Regions from separate parts of the Anaerostipes caccae L1-92 genome, predicted to be linked through region 2. Evidence: a T-box and tRNA genes for the amino acid it is inferred to sense, from the RefSeq annotation. Region 2 holds a T-box; the other regions hold tRNA genes.

Region 1 (3,271 bases), 560 kb from region 2:
AGCGATATGGCCGCAGAGAATTGGCCCAAGCAACTGTTTAGCAAAAACACAGGTCTATGCAAAACCGCAAGGTGAAGTATATGGGCTGACGCCTGCCCGGTGCTGGAAGGTTAAGGGGAGGGCTTAGCGATTCGTCGCGAAGGTCTGAACTTAAGCCCCAGTAAACGGCGGCCGTAACTATAACGGTCCTAAGGTAGCGAAATTCCTTGTCGGGTAAGTTCCGACCCGCACGAAAGGCGTAATGATTTGGGCACTGTCTCAACAACACACCCGGTGAAATTGAAATACCAGTGAAGATGCTGGTTACCTGCGCCAGGACGGAAAGACCCCATGGAGCTTTACTCCAGCTTGATACTGGGATTCGGTACTGCATGTACAGGATAGGTGGGAGACTGAGAAGAAAGGACGCCAGTCCTTTTAGAGTCACTGTTGGGATACCACCCTTGCAGTATTGGATTTCTAACCAACAGCCGTGATCCGGCTGGGGGACAATGTCAGGTGGGGAGTTTGACTGGGGCGGTCGCCTCCGAAAGGGTATCGGAGGCGCTCAAAGGTCTTCTCAGAATGGACGGAAACCATTCGCAGAGTGCAAAGGCAGAAGAAGGCTTGACTGTGACACCGACGGGTGGAGCAGGTACGAAAGTAGGACTTAGTGATCCGGTGGTATAACGTGGGATTGCCATCGCTCAACGGATAAAAGCTACCCTGGGGATAACAGGCTTATCACTCCCAAGAGTTCACATCGACGGAGTGGTTTGGCACCTCGATGTCGGCTCATCGCATCCTGGAGCTGTAGCAGGTTCCAAGGGTTGGGCTGTTCGCCCATTAAAGCGGTACGCGAGCTGGGTTCAGAACGTCGTGAGACAGTTCGGTCCCTATCCGGCGCAGGCGGAGGAAATTTGATAGGAGCTGTCCTTAGTACGAGAGGACCGGGATGGACGGACCACTGGTGGATCTGTTGTATTACCAAATGCATAGCAGAGTAGCCAAGTCTGGAAGGGATAAACGCTGAAGGCATCTAAGCGTGAAGCCCCCCTAAAGATAAGATTTCCCATAGAGTAATCTAGTAAGACCCCTTGAAGACGACGAGGTAGATAGGGCAGAGGTGGAAGTACGGCAACGTATGGAGCTGACTGTTACTAATCGGTCGAGGCTTTAACCAAGGAAAGGTAAAGAGTAAGTTTGATGGAACGTTCTGTATGTAGTTTTGAAGGTACATAGATTTAAGTTATAAAGATTTGGCCCGGTGGCTCAGCCGGTTAGAGCGCCGCCCTGTCACGGCGGAGGTCGTGGGTTCGATTCCCATCCGGGTCGTTTTTTCCTTTTTAGAAGGATTTATAATATAAATTTGGGATCATAGCTCAGCTGGGAGAGCATCTGCCTTACAAGCAGAGGGTCATAGGTTCGAGCCCTATTGGTCCCATTTTTGTCAGCCGTTGTGGCTCAATTGGCAGAGCAGCTGATTTGTAATCAGCAGGTTACCGGTTCAAGTCCGGTCAACGGCTCTCATAAATTGCGTTATAAACGTAATTTTATGTTTGAGTTTTATGCTGAAATGGTATAATATAAATGTATATGGTGGGATTCCCGAGTGGCCAAAGGGGGCAGACTGTAAATCTGTTGGCAACGCCTTCGAAGGTTCGAATCCTTCTCCCACCATTTTAGCGCGGGGTGGAGCAGTCTGGTAGCTCGTCGGGCTCATAACCCGAAGGTCGTTGGTTCAAATCCGGCCCCCGCAACTTCCATTTGCATTTGAGTGTGCAAAATATAAAAATAAATAAGGCTGAGCATTTATGGTCAGAATTATTTATTTTTTATATTTTATAGGCGGAAACACCGTGAACGAAGAATCTTTGATTCTGAGTTCGGCACACGGACTACAAAGATCAATACCCAAGCCCAGATAGCTCAGTCGGTAGAGCAGAGGACTGAAAATCCTCGTGTCGCTGGTTCGATTCCGGCTCTGGGCATCCCAAAAGTTCTGATTTATATCAGGGCTTTTTTCGTTTTTCACAAAAGACTGTGCTACTCCTTAAAATGTCTTGGAATATCCACGGTGTGTATGATAAAATAGGATAAAATGAGGCTTAAAAATAATTTATGAAATATCCTATTTTTGAAAAATTAAGACAATTAGATAAAGAAGGATTGTATCCGTTTCATATGCCTGGGCACAAAAGGAAGAAACAGGACATTATGAGAGAGGGATCTCTGTTTGCGCTTGACACTACAGAGATCAGCGGCTATGACGACCTGCATCATCCGGAAGGGATGATTAAAGAATCAATGGAGTATATCAAACATATATATGGAAGTAAGGAAAGTTATTTTCTGATCAACAGCACCACCGGAGGTATTTTAGCTTCTGTGACTGCGTCCTGTCGGCTGGGGGATAAGATTCTTATCAGCAGGAATTGTCACAAGTCCGTATATCATGCAATTTCCATGCTTGGTTTAAGGCCGGTTTATTTATATCCCAAAATAGAGCAGAATATTTGTATGGGGATTACCAGAAGCCAGGTGCAGGACATCCTGAACAGGGAAAAAGGCATTAAAGCCGCTGTTATCGTTTCTCCCACTTATGAAGGGATCGTGTCTGATATCAGGCAGATTGCCGAGGTTCTTCATGAAGAGGGGATTCCCCTGATCGTGGATGAAGCTCACGGAGCACATTTTGTATTTCACAGTGGATTTCCCGAGAGTGCGGTATCTCAGGGAGCAGACGCAGTGATCCAGAGTCTGCACAAGACACTGCCTTCCCTTACTCAGACCGGACTTCTGCACATATGCAGTTCCAGGATAGGCACCAGGGAGATTCAGCAGGCTTTATCTACGTTTCAGAGCAGCAGTCCGTCTTATATTTTGATGGCAAGTATTGATTACTGTGTCAGGAAATGTGCAGACAGGCCGGACTTGTTTGATGACTATGTTCAGAATCTAATGGATATCCGGGCCAGACTTAAACATATGAGAAATCTGAAGCTCTTAAGGACAGATGATCCGGGGAAAATCGTTGTTTTGACCGGAGATACAAAGATTACCGGCAAAGAGCTGTTTCATATTTTGAGGAGTGAATATGGGATCGAGCTGGAGATGTCCGAAATATCCTATGTCACGGCTATGACGAGTATTTGTGATACAAAAGAGGCGTTAGGTAAATTGTGTGAGGCTTTTCTGGAGACAGATGAAAGCCTGTACCATGTCCCAAATCCGGGACAGGCTGTTATTCCGGCTGCTGAGCAGGTTATGACGCCTTATGAGGCAAAGATCA
Region 2 (3,271 bases):
ATTAATCTCTTACTTTGATGTGTGTTTCCCTTAACTGAAGCTCTGACACTTCTCCCGGAGCCCCGCACATGAGATCCTGTGCAGTTCCGCTCATAGGGAAGGCGATTACTTCGCGGATATTTTCTTCATTTCTAAGGAGCATGATCATACGGTCGATACCCGGCGCCATTCCCGCATGAGGCGGTGCGCCGAACTGGAACGCATGATATAACGCTCCGAACTTTTCTTTTAATGTCTCTTCGTCGTATCCTGCGATTTCAAATGCCTTGACCATGACGTCCAGATCATGGTTTCTCACCGCACCGGAGGAAAGTTCCACTCCGTTGCAGACGATATCGTACTGGTATGCGAGGATATCCAGAGGATCTTTTTCGTTCAGCGCTTCCAGTCCTCCCTGCGGCATGGAGAACGGATTGTGTGTAAAGGTCACCTGACCTGTCTCCTCGTCTGTCTCATACATCGGGAAATCGTTGATGTAGCAGAAACGATAGGCATTTTTTTCACAGAGATCCAGGCGCGCGGCAAGTTCGTCCCTGATCTGTCCCGCAAACAGACAGGCAGGTTTTTCACTGGCTGCGATAAAGAAGATCACGTCCCCAGCCTCAAGATGTGCTTTTTCGGCAAGCTCACTCTTCATATCTTCCGGGATAAATTTGTCGATCGGTCCCTTGTAAGACATATCCTCTTTTACTTCCAGGTATCCGAGTCCGGCCATGCCGATGGACTGTGCAAATTTAAGAAGCTTTTCATGGAATCCTTTTGAGAGATTTGCGTGAACTTTCACGGCCCTTACCGTCTTGTCATGAAACGGCTTGAAGGTACATCTCTGGAAAAAGTCTGTCACGTCCACGATCCTCAAAGGATTTCTTAAATCCGGTTTGTCCGTTCCGAATTCCAGCATTGCCTGCTGATAACTGATCACCGGGAATGGCGTGTCTGTCACAACAGACCCTTCCGGCGCAAACTTCTTAAAAGTCTCTGCCAGCACTTCCTCACCGATTTTAAAGACATCTTCCTGTGTGGCAAAACTCATTTCAAAGTCCAGCTGATAAAACTCTCCCGGAGAACGGTCGGCGCGGGCGTCCTCATCTCTGAAACAAGGCGCTACCTGATAGTATTTGTCGATGCCGGATACCATCAAAAGCTGTTTGTACTGCTGCGGAGCCTGAGGGAGGGCATAAAACTTCCCTTTGTATTTTCTGGACGGCACGATATAGTCTCTCGCCCCTTCCGGTGAAGATGCGCAGAGGATCGGTGTCTGAATCTCCATAAATCCAAGGTCATCCATCTTTCTTCTCAGGAAACTGATGACTTCGGAGCGGAATTTGATATTGTCCTTTACTTTGCGGTTTCTCAAATCCAAATACCGATATTTTAAGCGGACATCCTCACGGATCTCTTTGGAACCTGATACTTCAAACGGAAGGTCAGTATATACCTTGCCGAGCACTGTAATCTTATGGGCTTCCAGTTCGATAGTTCCCGTAGGAATTTTCGGATTGTAAGTCTCTTCGTCCCTGTGCTCAATGACCCCTTCGATGGAAAGGCATTCTTCTTTTCTCACTTCATTTAAAAGATCTGCGTCTCTTAACACGACCTGCATGACGCCGTACATATCTCTTAAATCAATAAATGAAACTCCGCCGTGGTCTCGGATATTTTCCACCCACCCGGCAATCTTTAACTGGGACCCGATATCACTCTCAGAAATCTTATCCATAGTCTTGCTGCGGTACATATCTGACATTTCTTTTTCTCCTTTTACTTTCATCGTGATAAACTTTTTTGTAATAAAAAAAGTCGTCTATCCTAAAAAATCATTCAGGACGGACAACTGTACAAGTTCCGCGGTACCACCTGATTTGCTGCCCTGCAGCCTCTCTGGTATGCTGAATAACGCACAGCCTGCGGCGCACCTACTAATCCTTAGGATGTTCAGATTGCAGCTCCTGAGTGTTCTTCACATAAATTCACTCTGCGGAGTTCCCACTGTCTCCCGCTCACTGGAAGCGATAATTTATGCTACTTTTCTCAATCTACGCTTTTTGGATCATTATAGTTCAGTTTTGTCTGTCTTGTCAATTTATTTTTCTCTTTTTCTATATTTCCTCTCTTGTGATTGACTGATTTACACAAAAAATACTATAATAATAAAGTACTATATAGTAAATCCGCCTGACAGGAATATACATATGAATTCTAATAATTTTACTTCGGAAACGAGTATTTATATCATTGACGATCATTACAGGATCGTGCATTTCAACAGGGAGCTTCAGCAGGTCTTTCCACAGATCTGCTGCGGCGATATATGCTATGAAGTCTTCTGCGGGGAGAAAGCACCGTGCGGCGGCTGTCCTCTTCATGTATCTGAGAATGAAAGCACGCTCTTTTATAATAAGAAGATCCATCAGTGGATCGATGTGAGCACCGGCACGATAGACTGGCCGGGGAAAGGGCTCTGTCACGTTGTCCTGTCCAAAGCCATCTATGAGGGCAATAAAAATTTATTTTATAACCTCACGAATCTCTCTGCCTATGACGAATTATTTGAACTGAATCTCACAAAAGATTCCTTCAAAGTTTTATTTCATCTTTCTGACAAATATATTATTCCCTCAGAAGAGGGATCTTTATCCACGATGATGGCAGAAGTTATATCCCGGAAATTAGTTCATCCCGATGATATTGCGGACTATCTTGACTTCTGGAATCTGGATACGATCATGGAACGGCTCAGCAGCGCGTCTCCGTCTCCGTTTCTTTTAGGCCAGTTCCGGAAAGCAAAAAAAGACGGCAGCTACTGCTGGGTTGCCCAGACTGCCGTGGCTGTCCGCCAGAGCAGAGATGATGACCAGATCATTATGTGTTTTGTTCAGGACATTCATGAGCAGAAGGAAAAAAGCCTGGAAATCCAGGAACATAAGCCGCTTCCTTCCACTTCTATTGACCCTCTGACAGGACTTTACCGAAAAAATATATTCGTTCAGAAAGCAGTCCGGCTGCTGCAGACATCAGGAACACATGAGCACTGTCTCATGGTCATTGACATAGAACATTTCAAGCTTTTCAATGAATGGTACGGACAGGAGGCGGGTGACCAGTTTCTCATAGACATCGGCCTCCATCTGAAAAAGGCACAGGAGGAGCACGAAGGGATCGCCGGCTATATGGGAGACGATGATTTCTGTATTATTCTCCCCAACGATCAGGCAGTTATTTCTTCTCTCCAGCAAAAGATCATGGGTTATATCAGGCACTATCAGGGCAA
Region 3 (3,271 bases), 1.1 Mb from region 2:
GCAAAAACACAGGTCTATGCAAAACCGCAAGGTGAAGTATATGGGCTGACGCCTGCCCGGTGCTGGAAGGTTAAGGGGAGGGCTTAGCGCATTAGCGCGAAGGTCTGAACTTAAGCCCCAGTAAACGGCGGCCGTAACTATAACGGTCCTAAGGTAGCGAAATTCCTTGTCGGGTAAGTTCCGACCCGCACGAAAGGCGTAATGATTTGGGCACTGTCTCAACAACACACCCGGTGAAATTGAAATACCAGTGAAGATGCTGGTTACCTGCGCCAGGACGGAAAGACCCCATGGAGCTTTACTCCAGCTTGATACTGGGATTCGGTACTGCATGTACAGGATAGGTGGGAGACTGAGAATTAAGGACGCCAGTCCTTAAGGAGTCACTGTTGGGATACCACCCTTGCAGTATTGGATTTCTAACCAACAGCCATGATCTGGTTGGGGGACAATGTCAGGTGGGGAGTTTGACTGGGGCGGTCGCCTCCGAAAGGGTATCGGAGGCGCTCAAAGGTCTTCTCAGAATGGACGGAAACCATTCGCAGAGTGCAAAGGCAGAAGAAGGCTTGACTGTGACACCGACGGGTGGAGCAGGTACGAAAGTAGGACTTAGTGATCCGGTGGTATAACGTGGGATTGCCATCGCTCAACGGATAAAAGCTACCCTGGGGATAACAGGCTTATCACTCCCAAGAGTTCACATCGACGGAGTGGTTTGGCACCTCGATGTCGGCTCATCGCATCCTGGAGCTGTAGCAGGTTCCAAGGGTTGGGCTGTTCGCCCATTAAAGCGGTACGCGAGCTGGGTTCAGAACGTCGTGAGACAGTTCGGTCCCTATCCGGCGCAGGCGGAGGAAATTTGATAGGAGCTGTCCTTAGTACGAGAGGACCGGGATGGACGGACCACTGGTGGATCTGTTGTATTACCAAATGCATAGCAGAGTAGCCAAGTCTGGAAGGGATAAACGCTGAAGGCATCTAAGCGTGAAGCCCCCCTAAAGATAAGATTTCCCATAGAGTAATCTAGTAAGACCCCTTGAAGACGACGAGGTAGATAGGGCAGAGGTGGAAGTGCGGCAACGTATGGAGCTGACTGTTACTAATCGGTCGAGGCTTTAACCAAGGAAAGGTAAGGAAGAAAGTTTGATGGAACGTTCTGTATGTAGTTTTGAAGGTATACCCACAGGGCATCCCGTATTACATGTCCTACGGACGATATGCTTTGCATTACAAGGTATATTTCAAAAGAAAAAGGAAAGAATAAAAAGAATGATCCTCGATAGCTCAGTTGGTAGAGCGCACGGCTGTTAACCGTGTTGTCGCTGGTTCGAGCCCAGCTCGGGGAGTTTAGTAAGACCGTGAAGCGGTCAAAGAAACAAGGCTCCATGGTCAAGTGGTTAAGACACCGCCCTTTCACGGCGGTAACACGGGTTCAAATCCCGTTGGAGTCATTCAGCTTCATATTTCGCCGTTGTGGCTCAATTGGCAGAGCAGCTGATTTGTAATCAGCAGGTTACCGGTTCAAGTCCGGTCAACGGCTTCATACACTTGGACGTTAAGTGGTGAGAAGATAAGGACCTTTAGCTCAGTTGGTTAGAGCAATCGGCTCATAACCGATCGGTCCGGGGTTCGAGTCCCCGAGGGTCCATTTGTATACAGTTATTTTTGGCCCGGTGGCTCAGCTGGTTAGAGCGCCGCCCTGTCACGGCGGAGGTCGTGGGTTCGAACCCCATCCGGGTCGTCTCTTTTATTTAAAAAGAGTATTTTTATATTTGGGATCATAGCTCAGCTGGGAGAGCATCTGCCTTACAAGCAGAGGGTCATAGGTTCGAGCCCTATTGGTCCCATTTTGAGAGAATTTCTCTCAGAATGCCGTTGTGGCGGAACTGGCAGACGCACAGGACTTAAAATCCTGCGGGACTTATACTCCCGTACCGGTTCGATTCCGGTCAACGGCATTGAGCACTTATTAAAAGTGCTGCTTAATTTCATATGTGGGCGTAGCTCAGCTGGATAGAGCGTCTGGCTACGGACCAGAAGGTCGGGAGTTCGAATCTTCTCGCCCACGTAAAACCCTTATAAATCATTGATTTATAAGGGTTTTTTGTGCAGTATTATTTATTATAAAAGTTCGGAAAAAATGACGGAAAAATACCTATTTTGTATGATGAGAGGTTTACTTTACAGAAATGTTGTGGTATAATTCATAACTGTGAATGAAATGTAACAATACTGTAATAAACATAAAATTAATATAAAATATCGAAGTAGGAAGGTAACATCTTTATGAAGTCAATATTAAAAAAGACAGCAATATGTCTGCTCGTCTTTTCTATGATCATTACATCAGGATTGGCAGCTCCGAAAAAAGAAGTTCATGCAGCACAGGGTACATACGGCGGACGGATATGGAAATCATGGGTAAAACTGAGAAAGTCCAAATCTAAAAAATCGAAGGTGATCCGTAAAATTTCAAAAGGAGAACCTGTGCAGGTTCATTATACGAGCGGGAAATGGAGAAAGGTTACATACAAAGGCAAGACAGGATTTGTCCTGAAAAAATATGTGTATATTAACACAAATGCTCCTGAACTGTCAGGAAGCCAAGAAGAAAAAGGACAGACAGTGGCAGCCTTTGCCCAGCGTTTTGTAGGAAACCCATATGTATGGGGAGGAACAAATTTAAACAGCGGTGCCGACTGCTCTGGTTTTGTCGGAGGAGTATACCGTTCCTTCGGATATAAGCTTCCGAGAACGTCTTCGGACCTCAGAAAAGCGGGCAGAAAGGTATCTTATAAAAACAAGCAGCCTGGAGATCTGATTTGTTACAGCGGCCATGTAGCCATGTACATAGGCAACGGTAAGATCGTCCATGCCAGCACAAGAAAAACAGGGATTAAGATTTCTCCGAGAGCCAACTACAGAAAAGTAGTAGCCGTGAGGAGAATCGTAAGAGAATAGATCAAACAAAATGTGCAAGAGAAATCCTGCACATTTTTTTTCATGTTCTCATAATGTTTTGATAGAAGGAGGAGCGTATGAAATCAATCTTATTTGTCAATGGATGTATCAGAGGAGAAGAATCCAGGACATTGCTGATGGCCAGACGATTTCTTGACTGTCTGAGAGGGAAATATGAGATCACAGAGGTGAACGGCCTTTGTCTGCCGCTGGACCGTGAGGCACTAAAAAAGAGGGACCGTCTGGCAGCTCAGGGGAATTGGGATGATCCGGTGTTTGATGAGGCCAGGACATTTCTGGAGGCGGATAT

The links. The T-box of region 2 lies ahead of aspS (aspartate--tRNA ligase). A T-box ahead of a tRNA ligase gene usually reads a tRNA of that ligase, here a tRNA-Asp.
Region 1: it encodes a tRNA-Asp, which carries the amino acid that the T-box ahead of aspS (aspartate--tRNA ligase) is inferred to sense. The anticodon was not compared.
Region 3: it encodes a tRNA-Asp, which carries the amino acid that the T-box ahead of aspS (aspartate--tRNA ligase) is inferred to sense. The anticodon was not compared.

Annotation. Positions count from the first base shown of each region.
Region 1 covers NZ_AP023027.1:87,430-90,700, forward strand. Annotated here, with positions in the region: rRNA gene ANCC_RS00430 (23S ribosomal RNA) at 1-1,163, shown strand, start outside; tRNA gene ANCC_RS00435 (tRNA-Asp) at 1,241-1,314, shown strand; tRNA gene ANCC_RS00440 (tRNA-Val) at 1,351-1,423, shown strand; tRNA gene ANCC_RS00445 (tRNA-Thr) at 1,433-1,505, shown strand; tRNA gene ANCC_RS00450 (tRNA-Tyr) at 1,578-1,659, shown strand; tRNA gene ANCC_RS00455 (tRNA-Met) at 1,666-1,739, shown strand; tRNA gene ANCC_RS00460 (tRNA-Phe) at 1,898-1,970, shown strand; gene ANCC_RS00465 (aminotransferase class I/II-fold pyridoxal phosphate-dependent enzyme) at 2,101-3,271, shown strand, end outside.
Region 2 covers NZ_AP023027.1:647,195-650,465, reverse strand. Annotated here, with positions in the region: gene aspS (aspartate--tRNA ligase) at 2-1,747, opposite strand; T-box leader at 1,820-2,048, opposite strand; gene ANCC_RS03315 (EAL domain-containing protein) at 2,193-3,271, shown strand, end outside.
Region 3 covers NZ_AP023027.1:3,130,544-3,133,814, reverse strand. Annotated here, with positions in the region: rRNA gene ANCC_RS15315 (23S ribosomal RNA) at 1-1,123, shown strand, start outside; tRNA gene ANCC_RS15310 (tRNA-Asn) at 1,274-1,346, shown strand; tRNA gene ANCC_RS15305 (tRNA-Glu) at 1,380-1,451, shown strand; tRNA gene ANCC_RS15300 (tRNA-Thr) at 1,468-1,540, shown strand; tRNA gene ANCC_RS15295 (tRNA-Ile) at 1,575-1,648, shown strand; tRNA gene ANCC_RS15290 (tRNA-Asp) at 1,668-1,741, shown strand; tRNA gene ANCC_RS15285 (tRNA-Val) at 1,775-1,847, shown strand; tRNA gene ANCC_RS15280 (tRNA-Leu) at 1,872-1,958, shown strand; tRNA gene ANCC_RS15275 (tRNA-Arg) at 1,995-2,068, shown strand; gene ANCC_RS15270 (C40 family peptidase) at 2,287-2,961, shown strand; gene ANCC_RS15265 (NAD(P)H-dependent oxidoreductase) at 3,039-3,271, shown strand, end outside.